2 regions of the Achromobacter sp. ES-001 genome follow, and region 2 is predicted to be linked to the other one. Evidence: riboswitches for the same ligand, from Rfam matches in the RefSeq annotation. Region 2 holds a riboswitch; the other holds the start of a gene.
The links. Region 2 has a riboswitch for glycine ahead of gcvT (glycine cleavage system aminomethyltransferase GcvT). Riboswitches for the same ligand answer to the same signal wherever they lie in the genome.
Positions count from the first base shown of each region.

Region 1: linked by a shared signal. The riboswitch ahead of KYT87_RS18140 (D-amino acid dehydrogenase) and the one ahead of gcvT (glycine cleavage system aminomethyltransferase GcvT) in region 2 are both predicted to bind glycine.

Region 1 covers NZ_CP079940.1:4,046,354-4,050,764, reverse strand. Annotated here, with positions in the region: gene KYT87_RS18150 (beta-propeller fold lactonase family protein) at 1-1,005, shown strand, start outside; gene KYT87_RS18145 (M23 family metallopeptidase) at 1,154-1,708, shown strand; gene KYT87_RS18140 (D-amino acid dehydrogenase) at 1,665-2,912, opposite strand; glycine riboswitch at 3,047-3,137, opposite strand; partial or broken gene ampC (class C beta-lactamase) at 3,291-4,411, shown strand, end outside.
Region 2 covers NZ_CP079940.1:5,597,782-5,602,192, forward strand. Annotated here, with positions in the region: gene gcvP (aminomethyl-transferring glycine dehydrogenase) at 1-648, opposite strand, end outside; gene gcvH (glycine cleavage system protein GcvH) at 720-1,097, opposite strand; gene gcvT (glycine cleavage system aminomethyltransferase GcvT) at 1,200-2,300, opposite strand; glycine riboswitch at 2,392-2,515, opposite strand; glycine riboswitch at 2,549-2,645, opposite strand; gene KYT87_RS25395 (ZIP family metal transporter) at 2,762-3,655, opposite strand; gene KYT87_RS25400 (superoxide dismutase) at 3,685-4,299, opposite strand.

The DNA.
Region 1 (4,411 bases), 1.6 Mb from region 2:
CGTCCGCAGGGCGGCTGGCATCTGATCCAGGTGATAGAAAGCGACAACCCGTCCTACCTGGCCGTGCACCCCACGCAGCGCTTTCTCTACGCCATCAACGAGATCGATCAATGGGAAGGCCTGGCCCGAGGCACCGCCGAATCCTATGCGATCGACCCGGCTGACGGCAGCCTGCACTTCCTGAACCGGCAGCCCCTGTCGCTATCCAGCACCGCGCCCGCGTTCCTTGCCGTATCGCCAGACGGCCGCTACCTGGTCACGGCGCAATACGGGGGCGGCACGTATAACGTGTTGCCCGTCCAGGCCGACGGCGCGTTGGGTGAAGTGTCGGGCATCGTCAAGGAAACCGGCTCGGGGCCGCGCCCCGAACAGCAATCCGCGCATCCGCACATGGTGCTGTTCGACTCCACCGGCCAGCGCGTCCTGGCCACCGATCTGGGCAGCGATCGCATCAATCTGTTCACGTTCAAGGATGGCAAGCTGTCGCTGTCCGAGCGCACGACGCTGTCTGCGGGCAGCGGGCCACGCCATCTTGCGCTGCACCCCGATGGCGCGCTGTTATACGTCTTGAACGAACTTGACGCCTCAATCGCGTGCTTCGGCTACGACGCCCACGCCGGCCGGGTGCTGGCGCAGCGCCACCTGGTCCCCGCCACACCGCCCGGATTCACCGGCGCGGGCAACGCGGCGGCGTTGCTTGTCCACCCGTCCGGCCGCTTCTTGTACGCCTCTACCCGCCGCGTCGACAACGACCACCCGCAAGCCGACAGCATCGCCGCCTTCGCCATCGCCAAGGATGGCGCATTACGCCGCGTACAAACCTGGACCGAGGGCCTGCGCTTCCCCCGCGCACTTACCCTGGCGCCAGACGGCGGCAGCCTGTACGCGCTGAACCAAAAGGGCGACTCCATCCTGCGCCTGCGCATCGATGCGGCAACAGGGCAGCTAAGCGACATGGACGTGGCGGCCCAGACGCCAACACCGGTATGCCTGGTGTTTGCATAGGCGGGGCAACCGCGGGCGATCTTGATAGCCGGCGCAACAGGCCCCTCTGAAGCCCTTTGAAGCCCCTTTGAAGCCCCTTTGAAGCCACTCGGGAACCCCGTCGGGAACCCCTCGGGAACCCCTCGGCCAGCCCGCCGTCGAACCTTGCATGACCGTTAATCCTGTATTGCGCTTCCTCTGGCGCCTCGTCATCCTGGGCTTATTTGTCTGGCTTGCTGCGTGGGCGTGGCCCCGCCTGCCCGACGCCGCACGCGCACCGTGGCATATGGCCCGGCTGGCCTGGCAAGAAGCCCCGTCATCCTTGCCCGTGCCGGTACAGGGCGTGTCCGCCAGACGCTTGACCGACACTTGGGGCGCGGCCCGGTCCGGCGGCCGCCAACACGAAGGCATCGACATCTTTGCCGCGCGCGGCACGCCTGTGCTGTCCACCACGGAAGGCGTGGTCATGCAGGTTGGCACGAACAAGCTGGGCGGCCAGGTCGTGTGGGTGCTCGGGCCCGGACGCCAGCGCCATTACTACGCGCACCTGGATGGCTACGCCGACATTGAACGGGGGCAGCTGGTGGCCCCCGGAGACGTGCTGGGCTACGTCGGCAACACCGGCAACGCGCGAGGCACGCCGCCGCATTTGCATTACGGCATCTACGACGGCGGCGCGATCAACCCCTATACGCTGTTGGTGGCGCCGGCAACGCCGCCCTGACGCTTTGCGCCAGCACCTGCGCCGTCGCGGCTGACAAGGTCCACCCCAGGTGTCCGTGCCCCGTGTTGTAGAACACGCCCGGGCGTTTGCCCGGCCCCACGCGCGGCATCATGTTGGGGGTCATGGGGCGCAGGCCGCACCACGGCACGACGCGCGTGGTGTTGATGTTGGGGAAGTGTTTACGCGTCCAGTCGATCAGCGGCTGCACGCGTTCGGCACGGATGTCCATGTTGAAGCCGTTGAATTCCGCCGTACCCGCCACGCGAAAGCGGTCGCCCAGGCGGCTGGTGACGATCTTCGCGGCTTCGTCCAGCAGGCTGACGCGGGGCGCGGCGCCCTGGCTGTCGGCGTCGTCCAGGTGCACGCTGATCGAATAGCCCTTGACCGGATAGATGTTGATGGAATCTCCCAGCAGGCGGGCGAACTTTCTGCTGGCCGCGCCCGCGCACACGACGATGGCGTCCGCTTCGTGCCGTTCGCGCTGGGTGCCGCCGTCGCGGCGGATGTCCAGCACGTAAGGGCGGTCGTGGCGTTGGATGTTGTCGATGTCGGCATCGTGCACGAACGTGACGCCCCGGCGTTCGCATGCCTGGGCCAGACCGCGCGTGAACTTGTGGATGTCGCCGGTGGCGTCCGATGGCGTGTAGAAACCGCCGTGGCATCCGGTTTGCATGGCGGGTTCGATGGCGCGCGCTTCGTCGGCGGTGACTGCGTAGCGGTCCAGGCCGCCGGCTTGCAGCAGCGCGTTGGCGCGATGCGCGGCCTTGAAGCTGTCGGCGTCGTGGTAGATGTGCAGGATGCCCCGGCGCTCCAGGTCGAAGTCGATGCCTTCCGCCTCGGCCATGTCGAATAGATGCCGGCGCGCTTCGATGGCCATGCGCGTGGTGGCGATGGTGTTGTCGCGGTAGTTGGGAATTTGCGCCATGAACTGCGCCAGCCACGAATACTTGTGCCAGCTGAAGCGGGGGTTCAGCAACAGCGGCGCGTTTTTGCGCAGCATCCAGCGTAGCCCTTTGATGATCGTGGCCGTGCTGTTCCAGACTTCGGCGTTGCTGGCGGATAGCTGGCCGCCGTTGGCATAGGACGTTTCCATGGCGGGATAGCGTTGGCGGTCGTAGACGGTGACCGCGTATCCCAGGTTCGACAGGGCATAGGCGGACGTGACGCCGGTGATACCGGCGCCAATGATGGCGATGCGGGGCATGGTGGCTCCAGACAGGGTGGCCGCGACCAATGTGGACGCGGCACCCCATCTGTCTTTGGTACCTGAGAGTTTCACCCGCGCGGGCGGCGGGTTCCCCTTCGGTGGGCGCGCACGGCGCCTCTCTCCAGATTGTCTATACGCGCGCAGTCCTGTTGCCTGAGAGTTTCCGGGGCGGTTGCTCCGTCGGCGCCGGCCGCCAGGGCCGGTCTCTTCTGCGCGGTTTTGAATCGACGGGGTAGAGAATAGCTAAGTTCATGTCGCATTTGCTTCAGGGTTAGTACTATGTCGCGTGCGCCGTTGGGCCGGCGTGAACCGAATAGGACGATAGGAATGAGTTTTCGCGCCGCGCGACGCACTGTTTTGCAAACCCTGGCCGTGATGGCCGGCGGCGCCCTGGTTTCGTTGGCCGCGGCCGAGCCGGTGGCCCCCGGCGCCGACATCGACGACGCCGTGCATGCGGTAATGCGCGAGTACGACGTGGCGGGCCTGGCCATCGCCGTCACGCGCGAAGGGCGGCATGAATTTCGCAGCTATGGGGTGGCCTCGCTGCAAACGCATGCGCCCGTCAGCCGCGACACGCTGTTTGAACTGGGCTCGATCAGCAAGACCTTTACCGCGACGCTCGCGACCTACGCCCAGGCGCTGGGCAAGCTGTCGCTGACCGACAGCCCGGCGCGCTTCGTGCCTGCCTTGCAAGGCACGGAATTCGGCAAGCTGAACCTGATCCACCTGGGCACGCACACGGGCGGCGGCTTCCCGCTGCAAGTGCCGGACACGGTGGGCGACGATGCCCAGCTGATGGCCTACCTGTCGGCGTGGACGCCGCGCTATGCACCGGGCACCTACCGCACGTATGCCAACCCCAGCATCGGCATGCTGGGCGTGGTGGCGGCCAAGAGCCTGGGCCAGCCCTATGCGCAGGCCATGGAGAAGACGCTGTTGCCCAAACTGGGCCTGACCAACACCTATATCCACGTGCCCGCCGCCAGGATGGGCGACTACGCGCAGGGCTACAACAAACAGAACGCGCCGGTGCGTGTGAACCCGGGCGTGCTGGCCGACGAAGCCTACGGCGTCAAGACCAGCGCCAGCGACCTGATCCGCTTCGTGGACGCGAACATGGGCGTGGCGTCAGCGCCCGCGGAATTCAGCGCCAAGGCCGCCCGGGATGCGAAGATCGCCAAGGCCGTCGTCAACGACGCCGTGCTGTCCAAGGCCTTGGCCGATACGCATGTGGGCTACTACGACGTGGGTGGAATGACGCAGGACCTGGCCTGGGAACAACTGGCGTATCCGGTGACGCTCAAAGCGCTGTTGGCGGCCAACGCCGGCACGTTGAACAGCCAGAGCCACCCGGCCAAGGCCCTGACCCCGCCGCAGCCCCCGCGTGCCGATGTGTGGATCAACAAGACGGGTTCCACCAATGGCTTTGGCGCCTACGTGGCGTTTGTGCCGGCCAGGAAAATCGGCGTGGTGATCCTGGCGAATCGGAACATTCC
Region 2 (4,411 bases):
GCTGTGCGGGTATTGCAGCAGCACGCCGAAGCATTCCGGCAAGCCCTGCGCTTCGTCGCCCACGGTGATTTCCAGCCCCAGGCCTTCGGCGCGCGTGCGCACGACTTCGATGGTCTGCGGATGCACGTGGCGCGAAATGAAGAACACCGGGCTTTGCGACTTGGCGCCACGGCGGGCCAGCGTCATGGCTTCGGCGGCGGCCGTGCTTTCGTCCAGCAGCGAGGCGTTGGAGATGTCCAGCCCGGTCAGGTCGGCGACCATGGTCTGGTAGTTCAGCAGGGCTTCAAGACGCCCTTGCGAGATCTCCGGCTGATACGGCGTGTAGGCCGTGTACCAGGCGGGGTTCTCAAGAATGTTGCGCAGCACGACGTTGGGGGTCTGCGTGCCGTAGTAACCCTGGCCGATGTAATTGCGAAAGACCTTGTTGCGGCCCGCGATCTGCTTCAGTTCGGCCAGCACGTCGGTTTCGCTGCGCGAGGGCGGCAGCGCCAGCGGGGCCTGGCTGCGGATCTTGGCGGGAACGACTTCGTCGATCAGGGCGTCCAGGCTGGCGCTGCCAATCACTTGGAGCATGGCGGCCTGGTCGGCGTCGGACGGGCCGATGTGGCGGGGGATGAAGTCGGTATGGGTGTCTAGGGCGCGCGACATGGGAACTCTCGGGTGGTGGTGCATCAGGCCGGCGCGCCAAGAGGTCGGCGCGCCCGGCTCGAACCGGCTTCTTAGCCGTTGGCGACGGCTTCGTAGCCGGCGGCGTCCAGCAGCTTGTCGGCATCGGCCGCGTTGACCGGCTTGATCTTGAAGATCCAGGTGGTGAAGGCCGATTCGTTGATCAGGCTGGGGTTGTTTTCCAGCTCGTCGTTGAAGGCAACGATTTCACCGTTGACGGGTGCGTAGATGTCCGAGGCGGCCTTGACCGACTCGACCACGCCGGCGGTTTCGCCCGCGTTCAGCTTGGCGCCAACCTTGACGTCGCCAACGAAAACCAGGTCGCCCAATTGGTCCTGGGCGGTATCGGTGATGCCGACGACAAACACGTCGCCTTCAGCTTTGACCCATTCGTGGGACTGGGTGTACTTGCGATCGGTGGGCAGGCTCATGGGAAATCCTCTAGGGAATACGGGTAGATGAATGGAGTTGCGCGCCTCGTGCGAGCGGCGTGTGCGTCAACTGGCAGCGGCCGTTCGCGCGAAGCTTCGAGTTTACGAGTGTTCGACGGCTTTGCCGTTACGCACGAAGGGCAGCTTGCAGACCAGGGCGGGCACCCATTTGCCGCGGATGTCGACTTCGACGGTGTCGCCCGGACGCACGCCTTGCGGCAGGCGGGCAAAGCCGATCGACACGCCCAACGTGGGCGACATGGTGCCGCTGGTGAGTTCGCCCGTGCCTTGCGCGCAGCGCACGGCCATGTGGGCGCGCATCACGCCGCGCTCTTGCAGCTTCAGGCCGACAAAGGCGGCGGGGGTGGCGAATTGTTCCAGCGCGTCGCGGCCGATGAAGCGGCGCTCGGCATTCTTGAGCGACACGGTCCAGGTCAGGCCGGCCTGGTCGGGCTGGGTCAGCTCGTCCATGTCCTGGCCATACAGGTTCATGCCGGCTTCCAGGCGCAGCGTGTCGCGCGCGCCCAGGCCCGCCGGGCGCACGCCCTGGGCAGCAAGGTCGCGCCACAGTTGCACGACGTCGGACGCAGGCAGGACGATTTCAAAGCCGTCTTCGCCGGTGTAGCCGGTGCGGGCGACGAGCGTGTCGTCGCCCACGCGGGCGGCAACAAAGGGGGTCAGTGCTTCGGAGGCGGCTTGCCAGGCCGGGCGCGAGGCCCAGACCTTGGCGCGGGCGTTCGGGCCCTGCACGGCCACCATGGCCAGATCGCGGCGCGGGGTGATGGCAACGTCGAAATTGCCGGCCTGCTTCACGCGCTGCATCCAGGCCACGTCTTTGTCGGCGGTGCCGGCGTTGACGACCACGCGCCATTCGTCAGCGGCAAAGAAATAGATGATCAGGTCGTCGATGACGCCGCCCTGCGGGTTCAGCATGCACGAATACAGCGCCTTGCCGGGCACGATCAGCTTGGCGACGTCGTTGGCGACCAGGCGTTGCAGGAAGGCGTAGGCATCGGGGCCGGCCACATCCACGTTCAGCATGTGCGACACGTCGAACATGCCGGCGTCCTGGCGCACCGCGTGGTGCTCCTCAAGCTGCGAGCCGTAGGCCAAGGGCATGTCCCAGCCGCCGAAATCGACCATTCGGGCGCCGGAGGCGATGTGTTCGTCGGCCAGCGGGGTGCGTTTGAGGGTTGCGGACATGCGCGGAAACTCCGGGACGGCAATGGCTTGCCAGGGTTACGGAATGCCGGTCGTGACAAGCGGATTGCGCCCGCACGGCATCGGCTGAATCTTCCGCCCCTCTGTCCTTTTGCCTGAGAGTTGCCCCGCGCTGGGCGGGTTTGCACCTTCGGCGCCTGGGCTGCTCGCTGTGTCCCGAATTCGGGGCGGCGCCAGGTCTCTCCAGAGTACTGTTTTGCCGCATCCACACGTTAAAAACCGGGACGGGGCAAGCATGTGCGGTATCGGTTACCTGAGCGATTCTGGGCGAATTGCGCCTTCGGCGGCGACCCTGGTGAAAGGGGCGCTCTCTCCCGCAAACATGCGTGACAGCGGCGCCAAGCATACAACGAAAACCAGGCCTGGAAAAGCGCGATTTCCGGGCGCGGCCCGGCCACAAACCGCTGCCGTGGACCACGCCAAACCGGACACCACCCCCCGGGCTAGCCCAGCGCCGTGTCCAGCAACATCATCAGCACAAAGCCCAGCATCAGCCCGCACGTGGCGTAGACCTCGTGCCCCTTGCGGTGCGATTCGGGAATGATCTCGTGGCTGATGACAAACAGCATGGCGCCCGCCGCAAAGCCCAGCCCCCAGGGCAGCAGCAAGACGGACCAGCCGACGATGGCGGCGCCCAGCACCGCGCCCAACGGTTCGACCAGCCCCGACAACATGCCTAGCGCCACGGCGAAGGCCCGCTTATAGCCGGCGGCCAACAGCGCCACCGCGACAACCATCCCCTCGGGAATGTCCTGGATCGCGATGCCCGTGGCCAGCGCGGTGCCCGCCACCGGATCGCCCCCCGCGTAGCCGACCCCGATGGCCAGGCCTTCGGGCAGGTTGTGCAGCGTGATGGCGATAACGAACAACCAGGCGCGTCGCATGCGGCGCGCCTCGATGCCTTCGCGGCCCTTGATGAAATGTTCGTGCGGCAGCGTGCGGTCCATGATGAGCAGCACCGCCGCGCCCAGCAGAATGGCCGCCCCCACCGTCAGGCCCGCGCCCCAGCGGCCCATGCCCTGGCTTTCGGCCGCCGCGATGCCCGGCGCCACCAGGGAAAACGCGCTGGCCGCCAGCATGACGCCCGCGCCGAACCCGAACATGCTGTCCTGGACCTTTTGCGGGATGGTGCGGGCGAACAGGATAGGCACGGTGCCCAGCGCGGTGGCGCCGGCCGCTACCAGCCCGCCCAGCAGGGCGTCGGCCACGTGCGGCGCGCGCACGTCCAGGTAGGCCCACAGCTGGTGCATCGCCAGGCAGGACACCAGCACGGCCAGGGTCCAGACGCTGATGCTGGTGGCCGCGGGACGCACGCGGTGACGGCTGAATGTGTTCATGGGGCCGATGCCTCCATCACAAAGCGGGCTTAACCCTTTGCGGCCGCATAACGGCGCGCCACCTCGGGCCAATTCACGACATTGTAGAAGGCGCCAATGTATTCAGGGCGAGGGTTTTGGTACTTGAGGTAATAGGCGTGTTCCCAGACGTCCAGGCCCAGGATCGGCGTATTGCCGTGCATCAGAGGGCTGTCCTGATTAGCGCTGCTTTCCACCACCAGCTTGCCGGCCGGCGTGACCGAGAGCCAGGCCCAGCCGCTGCCAAAGCGGGTTAGGGCCGCTTTGGTGAAGGCCTCGCGGAAGGCGGCCAGGCCACCCAGTTCGGATTCGATAGCGGCCGCCAGCGCGCCATCGGGTTCACCGCCACCCTGGGGCGACATCACCGACCAGAACAAGCTGTGGTTGGCGTGGCCGCCGCCATGGTTGCGCACCGCGCCGCGTATGGCTTGCGGCAATTGGTCCAGCCGCGCGACCAGGGCTTCAACGGGTTCTTCCGTGCTGATGCCGGCGCCATCCAGCGCCGCGTTCAGGCTGGTGACATAGGTTTGATGATGCTTGCTGTAGTGAATCTCCATCGTCATGGCGTCGATGTGAGGCTCGAGGGCGTCATAGGCGTAGGGCAGCGTCGGAAGGGTGTAGGGCATGAGCGTCTCCGTGGGACTCGCCTGTTCCAAGGGAACGGCGACAGTCGATGATCGAAGGTCGGGGCCGAGGGCCAAAGAACGGCCGGCGACAACCAAGACAGGAAACACAAAT